2 regions of the Faecalibacterium longum genome follow, and region 1 is predicted to be linked to the other one. Evidence: riboswitches for the same ligand, from Rfam matches in the RefSeq annotation. Region 1 holds a riboswitch; the other holds the start of a gene.

Region 1 (7,428 bases):
GTTCTCCTTTTGGCTTACAAAAGCATAGCCGCCGTGGGTAGTGCGGATAAAGCTACCGCAGCCGGCCAGCTTCTTTCGCAGATTGGAAACGGTATTTGCCACGACCTTTAAGGTGTCGTCACAGTTTTGTCCCCACACAGCACGGAAAAGCTCTTCTTTTGAGAAGATTTGTCCTTCGTGGGAGGCAAGCATCAGCAGCAAATCGAACTCCAGTCGTGTAAGGGAGACTTTTCTGCCGTTGCACGACACTTCGTGGGTCATTCCGTCCAGTGTAAGCCCCGGAAGAACCAACTTCTCCCATGAATCAATGGATATTTGCTCTGCCTCGATGTGCTCTCGTTCCAGAAGCATCCGGATCTTCTGCTCTAATTCCGGGTCAGGCTGTCGGGTCTTTATAACGATCATGGCAAACTCCTGCGTGTATTTTACTCTGCGGCGGTATCCATTTCCCGGAGCAGGTTTACCATCTCGATGGCACTGACTGCACAGTCATAGCCTTTATTACCTGCTTTGGTGCCTGCCCGCTCGATGGCCTGTTCGATGTTTTCGGTGGTCAGAACACCAAAGAGGACGGGAACCCCGCTTTCCAGCGAGACCGTGGCAATGCCTTTGGAAACCTCATTGCACACATAGTCGTAATGGCTGGTAGAACCGCGAATCACGGCACCAAGGCAGATCACAGCATCATACTTTCCGCTTTTTGCCATTTTAGAGGCAACCAGTGGGATCTCAAAAGCACCCGGAACCCATGCAACATGAATATCAGCGTCCTGCACATCGTGCCGGAGCAGACCATCCATTGCTCCGCTCAGAAGTTTGGACGTGATAAATTCGTTGAAGCGGGCAGCTACGATACCGACCTTGATGTTCTGAGAAACCAGCTTACCTTCAAATGTTTTCATTTTTAAATACCTCTTTCGTTGTTAATATTCCAGAAGATGCCCCATCCGTGCCTGCTTCGTTTTCAGGTAAAACAGGTCATACGGGGTCGCCGTCATCTGAATGGGTACGCGCTCGGAGATCTCCAGCCCAAACTCGGAGAGCTGATATACTTTGTCCGGGTTATTGGTAAGCAGGCGCAGGCTTTTTACGCCAAGTTCCCGGAGGATCTGTGCGCCGAGATAATACTCCCGTTCATCTCCATGGAACCCAAGAGCGAGATTGGCTTCCAGCGTATCCATGCCCTGCTCCTGAAGTTCATAGGCACGCAGCTTGTTGATCAGACCGATGCCCCGGCCTTCCTGCCGCATATAGAGCAGGATACCCCGGTCTTCTTTTTCGATCTGCGTCATGGCAGCGGCCAGCTGTTGGCCGCAGTCACAACGCAAAGAGCCAAATGTATCTCCTGTCAGGCATTCCGAGTGGACGCGGCACAGAATATCCTTTCCATCGCCAATGTCACCTTTTACCAGTGCAATGTGATGCTCTCCGTTCAGGCGGCTCACAAAACCATAAGCTCTGAAGGTGCCATACTTGGTGGGCAGGTTCACTGCCGTCACCTGATCGACCAGTTTATCGTGACACTTGCGGTACTCCTGTAAATCACGGATGGTGATGAATTTGATCTGGAAACGCTCTGCCAGCTTTGCCAGTTCAGCGGTGCGCATCATCGTGCCATCCTCCCGCATGATCTCGCAGCACAGGCCGCATTCTTTCAGCCCTGCCAGACGGCACAGGTCAACGGTTGCTTCCGTGTGACCGTTGCGCTCCAACACACCGTTCTTTTTTGCCAGAAGGGGGAACATATGGCCCGGTCTGCGGAAATCTTCTGCTTTTGCGTGATCGTCCACACAAGCCATCGCCGTAATGGAACGCTCTGCGGCAGAAATGCCCGTAGAAGTAGAAACGTGGTCGATGGACACCGTAAATGCCGTTTCATGGTTGTCGGTGTTATACTGCACCATCTGCGGAAATTGCAGCTTCTGGACGAAAGCCTCGGACATCGGCATACAGATCAGACCTTTGCCGTGGGTCGCCATAAAGTTGATGTTTTCGGTGGTGGCAAATTCGGCAGCACAGATGAAGTCCCCCTCGTTTTCACGGTCGGGGTCATCCGTTACCAGAATGATTTTTCCTTGCTTCAGGTCTTGCAAAGCTTCGGGAATGGTATTGAAGTTCATCGTAAACTCTCCTTAAAAGCCGCAGCGCAGCAGCATTTCTTTTGTGAGCGTGTTTTGCTTCGGTGTTTCTGATGGAAGCAGCCTCTCGATATATTTTCCAACAACATCGGTTTCCAAATTGACAAAATCCCCTTTGTGCCGTTGGTTCAGGTTCGTCTGACGGACGGTGTGCGGTATCGTGGACACGGAAAAGCCCGTAGGTTCCACCGCAGCCACGGTCAGGCTGATACCGTCTATTGTGATAGAGCCTTTTTCAACGACATAGCGAAGGATTGCAGGATCTGCATGAATGGTGTACCAGATAGCCGTATCGTCTTTTCGGATATTAGCAATGCGTCCGACGCCATCCACATGGCCTGCTACGATGTGTCCGCCAAAACGTCCGTTGGCCGGCATGGCACGTTCCAGATTGACAGCACTTCCAACGGTGAGCTGTGCAAGTGCAGAGCGGTTCAAGGTCTCGTGCATGACATCCGCAGCAAAGCTATCCGGGAAGAGCTGCCTGACGGTCAGACAGATGCCGTTGACGGCGATGCTGTCACCGATTCTGGTTTCTTCCAGAACCGTTTTTGCACGAACAGTCAGTACGGCAGAATGCTGTCCCCGATTGATGGATTTTATTGTTCCGACTTCTTCCACGATTCCGGTAAACACGGGTACTCCACCTCACTTTCGATCAGGAAATCTTTGCCAAGCTGTTCCAATCGGCTGTTCTTCAGGCGGAATGCAGCATCCGGAAGCGGGACACCTGCACCCTCAATGGGTACTTTGGCATCCCTTCCTCCGAACAGCTTCGGGGCAATGTAAGCCTGTACCTGCTGCACGATGCCGCTTTCCAGTGCAGACCAGTTCAAGGTTCCGCCGCCTTCCAGCAGAATGCTGTCGATCTGCTCCTGCCCCAGCTGTTCCATCAGTTGCAGAAGATTCACATGACCGCAATGCGCTTCCAGACAAAGGACCCGGCACCCGGCCTGTTGATATGCCGCCTGCTTCTCCGGGTCGCCGCAGCAGGTCGCAAGAATGGTCGGAACCTGTTTGGCGGTCATGACCACCTGTGATTGCAGCGGTGTCCGCAAATGTGTATCACAGATGATCCGGACGGGATCACGGCCACCCTCTATCCGGCAGGTCAGCAGCGGGTCATCTGCTAGGATGGTTCCGACTCCCACCATAATGCCGCGGAATCGGTGTCGCTGCCGTTGAACATGATTCCGGGCAATTTCCCCGGTGATCCATTTAGAAGCGCCTGTGTATGTGGCGATTTTTCCATCCATCGTCATGGCGTATTTCATGGAAACGAAAGGGCGTTTTGTGGTGATATAGTGGAAGAATACCTTGTTCAGCGCATCGCATTCCTCTTGCAGAACATTTTCGGTCACATCTATGCCGTGTGCGCGCAGGATTGCAATTCCTTTTCCAGCCACCAGCGGATTCGGGTCAGCAGAACCCACGACCACCCGGTGAATGCCCGCGTCCAGAATCGTATCCACGCAGGGCGGCTGCTTTCCGTAATGGCAGCACGGCTCCAATGTCACATACAGGGTCGCTCCCTGCGGATCTTCGGTGCAGGATGCCAGCGCATTGCGCTCCGCATGAGCCTGACCGTATCTCTGGTGCCAGCCCTGTCCGATGATCCTGCCCTCTTTTGCGACCACGGCACCCACCATCGGGTTGGGAGATGTCCATCCGCAACCCTTTTTTGCAAGCTGCAAAGCCAGACGCATATACTCTTTGTCGTTCATCGTGTTGCCTCCAAAAGAAAAAGCCCTGAACAAAAACGTTCAGGGCAAGCCGAAAAGACACAAGGGACCCTTGTGCAAAAAAGAAAGCTCCAGAATGCAAACGCATCCCAGAGCAGCCTCCACAAGCGCCGAACCGTGCGGGCTCTGCGCTTGGTATCTTCTTTCATCCAGACTGTACTGTCGGCTTCGGAGTTTCACCGAATCATGCCTTACGGCTCGTGGGCTGTACCACCGGTAGGGAATCGCACCCTGCCCTGAAGATTTCTGATTCAATTACAGCGGCATTATAGCACGGCTCCTTTCGGATTGCAAGGGCATTCTGCAAACCGGGACGAAACCGGGATGAAGATGGGTACGAAACTTTTTGACTATTATTGCCTTGTCAAGAGGGTAGGCGTCGTCCAGCCCTCTCTCTTTTTGCCAAAGTTTCCCTTGCTTTTTCTTGCACCCTGCCGAAATCAGCGTATTCCCAAAACTTTTTGTTGACACGGCTCGATTTTTGTGGTAATCTATCCCAACAATTGAATATAACATATTTTTACATATTCGTTCAGACCCTGCGGGGCTGAACATTTTGGCTTTCAGCCGTTACATAACCGACTAGCATGACCTTCCAGAAAAAGCGAAGGCATGGCTGGTCTGTTTTGTGACGGCTTTTTTGTTGCCGTTTTGCCTGTTGAACCTTGAAAACCGCATGACCGTCTGCATGGGATACCCGGCGATGACCCCCAAGTGGGAGAGCCGGAAAACGCCGCCGGAAGGGGGCAGGAAAGCCATGCAGGGAGAACGGCAGGATGTTGATTTCCCAGTTGCGGAGAAAAACGATGTGCTCAAAATGATCACATCGTTTTTCCGTAACGCCAAGAAAGGACGGTGTGCCTATGAGTAATTTTACCCCTGCATGGTTCAAGAAAGGTTTTTTCAACGAATCCCTGTTCTGTGACGATTTTCTGAGCATCCACCAACTGCTTTACTCGAATGGCGCATTTTTCACCCCGGACGGCAGAATGGTGGACCCCATGCCCCTGCGGTGTGAGATCTTCGAGATGATGCGTGAATACGTCGGGGCGAACCTTGCCAAGAAGGTCACCAATGTGGTGGACGTGCTGAAACTGGCGGCACAGGTGGAGGACTTTCCGCCTGTCACCGACCGCATCGCACTGGCAAACGGCACCCTGTATCTGGACGGTACCTTTCAGGAGGGCAAGCCGGAGATCGTGCGCAACCGCCTGCCTGTCAAGTATGACCCGAAAGCCGCCCAGCCCGTCCACTGGCTGCGGTTTCTGTCCGACCTGCTCTACCCGGAGGACATCCCCACCGTGCAGGAGTTCATCGGCTACTGCCTGATTCCCAGCAATAAGGGCCAGCGCATGATGGTCATCAAGGGCAACGGCGGCGAGGGCAAGTCGCAGATCGGTGTGGTGCTGTCCCGGCTGTTCGGCTGCAACATGAAGGATGGCAGCATCGGCAAGATCTCGGAGAACCGCTTCGCCCGTGCTGACCTGGAGCACACCCTGCTCTGCGTGGACGACGATATGCGGATGGAAGCCCTGCGCCAGACCAACTATGTCAAGTCCATCGTGACCGCACAGGGGCAGATGGACTTGGAGCGCAAGGGCAAGCAGAGCTATCAGGGTTGGATGTACGCCCGCCTGCTGGCGTTCAGCAATGGCGATTTGCAGGCATTGTATGACCGCTCGGACGGTTTCTATCGTCGTCAGCTCATCTTGACCACCAAGGATAAGCCCCTGTCTCGTGTGGATGACCCGGACATTGCCGAGAAGATGGCGGCAGAGGTCGAGGGCATCCTGCTGTGGGCATTTGAGGGCTTGCAGCGGCTGGTGAAGAATGGCTTCCAGTTCACCGAGAGTGACCGTGCCAAGCGCAACCGGGAACTGGTGAAGCGGGACAACAACAATGTGTTTGATTTCCTCGAATCCGAGGGCTACATCCGCCTGAAGGCGGATGCCTGCACCAGCTCGAAAGAGCTGTATGAGGTCTACAAGATGTGGTGCGAGGAGAACAGCCTGAATGCGATCAAGGCCAGAGGGTTCAGCGATGCGCTGATCGCCAACCAGCGCAGGTATAATCTGGAATCCACCAACAACATCGTCAATTCGTCCGGGCGGCGTGTCCGGGGCTTTATCGGCATTGAAGCCCTTGTGCAGCCCGACCTTACTCCCAACAGTTGGCGAGTATGACCCCCTATAAAGGAGAATTTGGGTGTTTTGCTGCGTACGTGTGTACGCAGCAGTCGGCTTTCTCTGTACGCACGTACGCAGCGATTGACCGAAAACGCGCCATATAAGGGGCTTTGGTTGGTGGTCAAAACGACCACCAACCAACCCCATAGCGTTAAGTGCCGGAAAGCGGCACTTGCCAGCATCCACCCAAATCCCCAAAATGGGAATCAGTGTGAGATGGCCGTTATCAGACCGTCTATCTGCCTGTTACCATTTTGGTAACAGGCAAAACCAGTGGGTCAAAATGACCCACTGAAAAAGCCGGACGAGCTGCGGGCAGGGATTCGCAAATCGTTGCTTGTCAGCTTGCCCGGTGCAGGAGTGCAGAGGGTGCAGCCCTTTGCCCCAGTGATATGATGCTGTGCGTCATATGCTACTGGGTATTATCTGGCGCAAAACGGCGGCAGATTCAGCAGCTTCGCTGCTGCGTTCTCCCTGCCAAGATGTTGAAACGGAGGGATGTCTATCTGAAGTTAACACGACACAATGGACGAGCCGGAGCACACGGCACCTATAACCCAAAGCACAATGACCGCAGTTTTAACCTTGCTAACAGTGAGCACATCGACCCGGAACGAGCCAAGGGCAACATCTACTGGGACTGCTTTCACGGTTTCCGTTCGGCTCTCGACCCGCAAGACCCGGATGATTTGGCTGCGACTTTCTCGGATGTGGAACGGCAGTTCTACGAAACCCACTACACGGCCTTTGTTGAAAGCCAGAACGAACGCAACGCCAAGATCCGGCACACGGAGCGCAACCGCTCCATTCCTGACCTGCTGTCCAGCCGCAAGACCTGTCCGGAAGAGACCATCTACCAACTTGGAACGCTGGATGAACACGCTTCGGCAGAGGACTTGCTGAACATCGTCACCGAGTTCATTGACGAGTTCAAGACTAAGTTTGGCGAACACGTTCACGTTCTGGACTGGGCGCTGCATCTGGACGAAAGCACACCCCACATCCACGAGCGTCATGTGTTCGACTGCGGGAACAAGTACGGCGAGGTGGCACCCCAGCAGGAAAAGGCATTGGAAGTGTTGGGCTTCAACCTGCCCGACCCGGACAAGCCCCTCAGCCGCCGCAACAACCGCAAAATCACCTTCGATGCAGCCTGCCGGAAGATGCTGTTTGAAATCGCCAAACGTCATGGTCTGGAATTGGAGGAAGAAGCGGAGTACGGCAACCGCAAGTATCTCGAAAAGCAGGACTTCATCCTTGCCAAGCAGAAGGAGCAGCTTGCCGCCCAGCAGAGCAAGCTGGACGAACTGACCCTGAAAGTTTCGGATATGGAGACCCTGCTGGAAAATGTTTCGGCTGCGG
Region 2 (7,428 bases), on a different contig from region 1:
ATGGCGGCGGGCATCATGCTGGCCGCCAGCGTGTGGAGCCTGCTGCTGCCTGCCATCGAGAGGGCGGAGGCCGGGATACTGCCGGTCTGGCTGGCCCCGGCGGCGGGGTTGGTGCTGGGTGCTGTGGGCCTGCTGCGGCTGGAAGAGGCTGCCGGACGGCTGATGCACACCGGGTCAAAAGAGCATGGCCGGATGGGCCGGGTGGTGCTGGCCGTGACTCTCCACAATCTGCCCGAGGGCATGGTGGTGGGACTTGCGGCGGCGCTGGCCCTGCAGGGTGAGCCGGAGGCCGTCAGCGGGGCGCTGGCCCTTGCACTGGGCATCGGCTTGCAGAATATCCCGGAAGGCGCGGCGGTGAGCCTGCCGCTGGTGCAGGCCGGGCAGGGGAGACGGAAAGCCTTCTGCGCCGGTGCTGCGTCGGGCCTCGTGGAGCCGCTGGGGGCATTGCTGGCGCTGGCCCTCGCGGGCTGGGTGAGCGCGGCTCTGCCGTGGCTCATGAGCGCCGCCGCCGGGTGCATGGTCTGCGTGACGGCTCAGGAGATGATACCGGAAGCCGTGGAGCAGGACGAACCGGCGGGCGTCATCAGCGTGGTGCTGGGTTTCGCCCTCATGATGGCGCTGGATATTGCGCTGTAGCAAAAAAGCCGATGCAGCTGCATCGGCTTTTTTGCTGTCAGTTCTCTTTTGCGAGGTAGACCGTCGTGGAGGGAAATGCGAAATCCACGCCGTCGGCCTTCATCACGTCCATGATGTTGAGGTTCAAATCGTTCTGCATCCGCAAAAACACGCCGAGGTCGGCAGTGCGCAGATAGGCAGAGACCATCAGGTTGATGCTCGAGTCGCCGAAGCCGGTCATCCGGACAAAGGCGGTGTCCTCGTAGGTGTCGGGGCTGGCCTTGAGCATGGCGTCGAGGTCGGCCATCAGCTTTTCCAGCTGGGGTCGGGTGGTGTCGTAGGTAACGCCCAGCGTGAAGCGGTAGAGCCGCTTGTTGCGGAGAGTAGCGTTGTTGATGGTGGCACTGCTGACGGTGCTGTTGGTGAGGATGTAGATGGAGTTATCCACGGCCCGGACTTTCGTGGAGCGGAAGTTGATGTCCACCACTTCGCCCTCCACGTCGCCGACGGTGATCCAGTCACCGATGGAGAAGGGCTTGTCCAGCAGGATGACCACGCCGCTGAAGAAATTCTTGGCCATATCCTGTGCGGCCAGAGAGATCGTAAGGCCGATAAGACCGGCACTGGCCACGACGCTGCCCACGGGCAGGCCGCTCTCCTGTGCGATGGTCGCGCCGCAGAGCACCACGACGGCTACTTTGTAGACTTTATCCAGCAGGGTGAGCAGGGTGCGGTTGGTGCGGACTTCTTCGCTGGACGAGGCCAGCAGCAGAGCCGCGATGCCGGAAGCGTGGTAGAAGCCGGTGCCGATGAGGAAGACCAGCATCATCCGGTAGACTTTGAGCAGCAGGGCCGCAAGGCCGGGGATGGCCCAGGGCAGGCTGCGCAGGGCCAGATACATGCCGGTGTACCACGCGATGCGGGCCGCCGGGCGGGCAAAGCTTTCCAGCAGGGGGTGCGTAAAGGCAAAGTGCCAGCTGCGCTTCAGCAGGCGGGGGAAGAGATTTTTTTGCAGCCAGCGGCTGACGACCCAGCCGATGAACAGCAGGGCCAGCGCACAGACGCACCGGGCTGCAAAGGCCAGCCAGCCTTCCAGCAGCAGTCCGGCGATGGAAAAGCCGAGATCGTTGATGGTGAAAAGCATAGAAACAGATACCTTCCTGACGAATAATAAAATCAGTATATCATATTACAGCCAGCGGTGCAAATCGGGAGAGGCTTGTTAAAAAATGCATAAAAGGGCTTGACAAGACAAACCTGCCGCGTTATACTCTGCGAAGAAAGTTCGTTTCAGGGCGGGGTGCGATTCCCCACTGGCGGTACAGCCCGCGACCACTCCCAAAGAGTGCTGACCTGGTGAGACTCCGGGGCCAACGGTATAGTCCGGATGCAAGAAACGGCAGGCAATTTGATTTGTTTGTGCGCGCCCTGTTATAGTGTAAGCTATGGCAGGGCGCGTTTTCATTTGTCTTCCCGGTTCCAGCGAGCGAGAAAAGGGCTTTCCAGTCTTTATTTGAATGGGGCAGCCGCCCCGGGAGGAAAATTATGAGAAAAGATACGACCCACAACCTGACCGTTGCCGCCATGCTCAGCGCAGTGGCGTTCATCCTGATGTTCATCGAGTTCCCCGTCCCGATGCTCATCCCGTCCTTCGTCAAGATGGACTTCTCCGACCTGCCCGCCCTGCTGGGCGCGTTCGCCCTCGGCCCGGTGTACGGCGTGGCCATCAGCTTCATGAAGAACCTGCTCCACATCGTCGTCAAGGGTACCAGCACTGCCTGTGTCGGCGAGCTGTGCAACTTTATGCTGGGCGCTGTCTTCTCCGCTGTGGCGGGCTTCATCTACAAGCATCATAAGAGCCGCAAGACCGCCATCCTCGGCGCGGTAGCGGGTGCCGCCGCAATGGCCGTCTTCAGTGTGCCCTCCAACTACTTCATCACCTACCCGGCCTATGTGGAGTTCTACCATATGCCGCTGGAAGCCATCCTCGGCATGTATCAGGCCATCCTGCCCTCTGCCGACAGCCTCATAAAGTGCCTCGTCATCTTCAACCTGCCCTTCACGCTGGTCAAGGGTCTGCTGGACGCCGTGCTCTGCATGGTCATCTATAAGCCTCTGTCTCCCATCCTGCATGGCCGGAAGTAATTAAAAGAAAAACCTCTCAGTCAAAGCCTTTGGCTTTGCCAGCTCCCCTATCGAGGGGAGCCTCTGGCGAAAAGGGAAAGTTCCCGGTTTTGCCAAGGCCTCTCCTCGGTAGGAGAGGTGGCATCGCGAAGCGATGACGGAGAGGTTTATTTTTTTTATTGCAGTGCTCCCTTATCGAGCCACTTGCCCCTTGCAAGCCGAATGAGGAACAGCGCGCCCCGGATGCAGAGCTCGATGCACATGGCGGCCCAGACGCCCACGAGGCCCAGCCGGGGAGCCAGCAGGAAGGCGAGGGTGAGCCGGACGCCCCACATGCTGAACAGGTTCAGCAGGAAGCAGCCTGTGCTGTCGCCTGCGCCCTGCATCGCGCCGCTTGCTACGATGCTGGCTCCGAACATCGGTTCTGCAAAAGCCTCGATGCGGAGGACCTGCGCACCCAGCGCGATGACGGCGGCATCTGCCGTGAAGATGCCCATAAGGGCCGGGGCGAAGAGCCAGAGCCCCACGCCGGACAGTGCCATGATGCCTATGCCCATCATGGTGCAGAGCCAGGCGAACCGCTTTGCCATGTCCCGGCGGTGTGCGCCGACGGCCTGCCCGATGAGGGCGATGGAGGCGTCCTGAATGCCGTAGCCTGCCATGTAGCAGAGGCCCTCGGCGCTGACGCCGAGGCTGTTGGCCGCGATGGCCACCGTGCCGAGGCCCGAGACGATACGGACGAGCAGCACCTGCGCCGACGAGAGGGCCGCACGCTCAGCGGCCAGCGGTGTACCCACCCGCCAGAGATTGCGCAGGCAGGCGGAAGTGATGCGCCAGCTGCCGGGCTTTCGGATGCAAAGCGGGCCGTCCCGCAGTAGCAGGACGCCCAGCGCCAGCAGACCGCCGATGGTCGTGGAAAACGCTGTGCCAAGTGCCGCACCCGGGACTTCGAGGCCGGCACCCCAGACTGTGACGCTCTGGCCGAAGAGCAGGATCTGCCGGGTGGGGTTGATGAGGAAGAAGTTGAACACCACGTCCAGCAAACAGACCAGCACGCTGATCAGGCTGGGCGTCAGGGCGTCGCCGGTGGCGCGGAGCATGGCTGTGTACATTCCCATGGCCATCGTGAAGGGGAGGGCCGCCGACCAGATGGCGAAGTAGGCGCTGGCATCGGCTTGAAGCGAGATGTCCGCCCCCAGCCACCCGGGCAGGAAGCGGCTGATGCCGACGCCGAAAGCCGCAGCGCCCAGACCCAGGATGAGGTTGAAGAGCATGGACTGCCGCAGCACGCCCCGGGCGTCCTGCCGGCGGTCGGCCCCGAGGTACTGGGCGATTTGGATCGAAAACGCGGTGTACAGTCCCACAAGGATGCCGTGGAGCAGCCAGGTGCTCGAGCTGACGATGCCGATGGCGGCGGTGGCCTCTGCGCCGATGTGGCCCACCATGGCGGCGTCGATGTACTCCATCGCCGTGACCACCAGCTGCTCCAGAATGGAAGGGATGCTCAGCGCCAGCGCGATGCGGGCCGTGTCGGACAGCGGGATGTCCTCGCCCTGCCGCATCCGGGCCGAGAGCTGCTCCAAAGAAAGTGTCATGTCGTCTCCTGTTTTCTGTGTTGATAAGTTATCTTACTATTATAGGCACGGGGAGGAAAATTGTCAAACCGGGCGATTGATTTTTTGGCTCTGGCGTGATACACTCTCGGAGTAAGAAGAATATCATTGAAAGAGGTTCAAAATATGCTGCAGCTTATTTCAGCTACCGGCCAGCAGACCGTGGACGCGCTGGCGTTCCTGCTGGCGTTTGCCCTGACCGCCCTGATGGACTCGGTCTTTCACGACAAGCTCCCCCACGACCATGGCCGTGCCTTCGCCGTCAACGGCGAGCTCTCCAAGGGCAAGGCCCGGGGTTCCGGACTCATCTTCGTGCTCTGCATCGCGCTGGTGACGCTGGCGGTGGTGCCTTTTAAGGTGGAGTACCTTATTTATACCGTCCTGCTCATCGCCTCCATGCTGTCGGGCTACTTTGACGACGCCTCCGAGACGGCGTGGAACGAGTACAAGAAGGGACTCATCGACTTCGTCATCGCCGTGGTGGCAGGTGTTACCTACCTGAACTTCAACGGCACGAGCGTCAACTTCCTGAGCACTACTTTCACCATTGCCTATCCGCTCTACCTGCTGCTCATCGTCATCCTCATCTGGGCCAGCATCAATGTGGTCAACTGCACCGACGGCGTGGACGGCCTGTCCGCCAGCCTCGCGGTGGTGAGCATCGGCACCTTCCTGCTGGCTTACGGCGAGGAGCTGGGAGACTACTCCACCGCTGCCATCGTCTTTATCGGCGCACTGCTGGCCTACCTGTGGTCCAACGCAAAGCCCTCCAGCCTCCTGATGGGCGACGCCGGCAGCCGCGCCATGGGCTTCTTCCTCGCCATCATGGCCCTCAAAAGCGGCCACCCGTTCGCCTTCCTGCTGGCGGCGCTGGTGTTCATCGTGGACGGCAGCCTCGGCATCCTGAAGATCAGCTTCAAGCGCTTCCTCCACATCAGCATCCTCAAGAACACCCTCACCCCGCTGCACGACCATGTGCGCAAGCGCATGGGCTGGAGCGACGAGCAGGTGGTGGCCCGCTGGCTCATCCTGCAGGCCGTCGCATCGGCGCTGCTCCTGCTGATGACCCGCTGATTTACGGATTTTAAGTACGATGTTTGTGCAGCTTTCCAAAATGCAGATTGACCCGCTCTGATTTTTGTTGCACTTTATGGATTGAAAGTCAAGCAAAAAAAGACTATACTTTAACCAACGAAAGCAAAGGCGCTTAAGTGGATGTATTCACTTTGCGCCTTTTTTGTTTTTTCGTTTTTGTGTGCGGTTCGGGAAAGCCGCACAAGATGCGCTGTCCGCGGCGCTGGAGCACGGACGACAGAACAGGATAGGGAAAGGCGGGGATCACAGTGATCAAACTCGAACACGTTGACAAGTACTTCGGAGACCTGCACGTCCTCAAAGACGTGAACCTCGAGGTCGCCGAGGGCGAAAAGCTGGTCATTATCGGACCGTCCGGCAGCGGCAAATCTACCACTGTCCGCTGCATGAACTTTCTGGAAGAGCCGACCAGCGGCCACGTCTACATCGACGGTCAGGAGCTGACCAACAAGAACAAGACCAGGATCGTCCGCGACAACATGAGCATGGTCTTCCAGCAGTTCAACCTCTACCCCCACATGACGGTGCTCAAAAACCTGACGCTGGCACCCATGAAGCTCCATCACAAGACCAAGGCAGAGGCCGAAGAGCTGGCATATCATTATCTTGAGGTCGTCGGCCTCCGGGACAAAGCGGATGTCTACCCTCCGCAGCTGTCCGGCGGCCAGCAGCAGCGCATCGCCATTGCACGCGCCCTCTGCGCACAGACCAAGATCATCCTGTTCGACGAGCCGACTTCGGCCCTCGACCCTGAGACCATCCAGGAAGTGCTGGATGTCATGGTAAAGCTGGCACACGAGAAGAACATCACGATGGTGGTCGTCACCCACGAGATGGGCTTTGCACGAAACGTGGCCGACCGTATCGTCTTTATGGCGGACGGCCAGATCATTGAGGAAGGCACGCCGGAACACTTCTTCACCAACCCCAAGAACGAGCGCGTCCGGCAGTTCCTGAGCAAGATCGTCCGCTGAGAGGACGAACAACAAAGGTTGACACGGCAGGGACTCACAAGTTGTGGTGAGACGCCGTTGTTGATAACAGGCCGTTTTCGGAGCGGACAGGGAAAGCCGCTCGGGCCGAAAAAAAAACAAAGAGGAGTGGTTTATTATGAAAAAGATCTCGCGTCGTGATTTCCTGAAAGTCACTGGTTTGGTGGGCGCTGCTGCTGCCCTGACCGCCTGCGGCGGCTCTGCAAGCTCCACCGCAGCCTCTATGGCATCCTCCACGGCATCTTCTGCCACCGGCAGCGCAGCCGCTTCCACTGCAGCGCTGGGCGCTGACACCCAGGCCATCGTGGACCGCGGTGTCCTGAAAGTGGGCGTCAAGAACGCAGTTAAGGGCTTCAGCTTTCAGGATACCCTCACCGGCGAGTACAAGGGCCTCGAGGACAGCCTCGCAGAGATGATCGCAGAGCACCTCGGCGTGGACGTTGAGTTCACCACAGTTACCGCCGCCACCCGCGGCGAGCTGCTGGACTCCGGCGACATCGACGCCGTTCTGGCTACCTTCACCATCACCGAAGAGCGCAAGAAGACCTGGGACTTCTCCACCCCCTACTATACCGACTACGTTTCCGTTCTGGTGGAGGACTCCACCGGCATCAAGGGTCTGGCTGACCTGAAGGACAAGGTCGTGGGCGTCTCCTCCGGCTCCACCTCCGCTCGTGCTCTGGTCAAGGCCATGATCGACGAGGGCGTGCTGGACGGCGCAAACTTCGACGCCGACACCTTCAATGCCGACACCTGGAAGGATGGCATCTCCTTCCGTCAGTACGACGACTATCCCGCCATCAGCACCGCACTGAGCGCAGGCGAAGTGCAGGGCTTCTGCGTCGATAAGTCCATCCTCGCCATCTACAAGACCGAGGGCCGCAGCTACATTGACGCTGAGTTCAGCCCGCAGGAGTATGGCGTCGCCACCAAGAAGGGCAGCGACTTCTCCACCCTGTGCGACGACCTCGTCAAGGGCTGGCTGGCAG

What was found. Region 1 has a riboswitch for FMN ahead of ribD (bifunctional diaminohydroxyphosphoribosylaminopyrimidine deaminase/5-amino-6-(5-phosphoribosylamino)uracil reductase RibD). Riboswitches for the same ligand answer to the same signal wherever they lie in the genome.
Region 2: linked by a shared signal. The riboswitch ahead of AAAU26_RS14065 (ECF transporter S component) and the one ahead of ribD (bifunctional diaminohydroxyphosphoribosylaminopyrimidine deaminase/5-amino-6-(5-phosphoribosylamino)uracil reductase RibD) in region 1 are both predicted to bind FMN.

Annotation. Positions count from the first base shown of each region.
Region 1 covers NZ_JBBNIH010000157.1:16,490-23,917, forward strand. The annotation lists gene AAAU26_RS09950 (winged helix-turn-helix domain-containing protein) at 1-405, opposite strand, end outside; gene ribH (6,7-dimethyl-8-ribityllumazine synthase) at 426-902, opposite strand; gene AAAU26_RS09960 (bifunctional 3,4-dihydroxy-2-butanone-4-phosphate synthase/GTP cyclohydrolase II) at 924-2,120, opposite strand; gene AAAU26_RS09965 (riboflavin synthase) at 2,133-2,774, opposite strand; gene ribD (bifunctional diaminohydroxyphosphoribosylaminopyrimidine deaminase/5-amino-6-(5-phosphoribosylamino)uracil reductase RibD) at 2,738-3,862, opposite strand; FMN riboswitch at 4,014-4,128, opposite strand; gene AAAU26_RS09975 (hypothetical protein) at 4,509-4,751, shown strand; gene AAAU26_RS09980 (DNA primase family protein) at 4,744-6,063, shown strand; gene AAAU26_RS09985 (plasmid recombination protein) at 6,459-7,428, shown strand, end outside.
Region 2 covers NZ_JBBNIH010000177.1:48,384-55,811, forward strand. The annotation lists gene AAAU26_RS14055 (ZIP family metal transporter) at 1-636, shown strand; gene AAAU26_RS14060 (mechanosensitive ion channel family protein) at 674-1,759, opposite strand; FMN riboswitch at 1,898-2,018, shown strand; gene AAAU26_RS14065 (ECF transporter S component) at 2,161-2,760, shown strand; gene AAAU26_RS14070 (MATE family efflux transporter) at 2,916-4,334, opposite strand; gene AAAU26_RS14075 (MraY family glycosyltransferase) at 4,479-5,426, shown strand; gene AAAU26_RS14080 (amino acid ABC transporter ATP-binding protein) at 5,696-6,421, shown strand; gene AAAU26_RS14085 (transporter substrate-binding domain-containing protein) at 6,558-7,428, shown strand, end outside.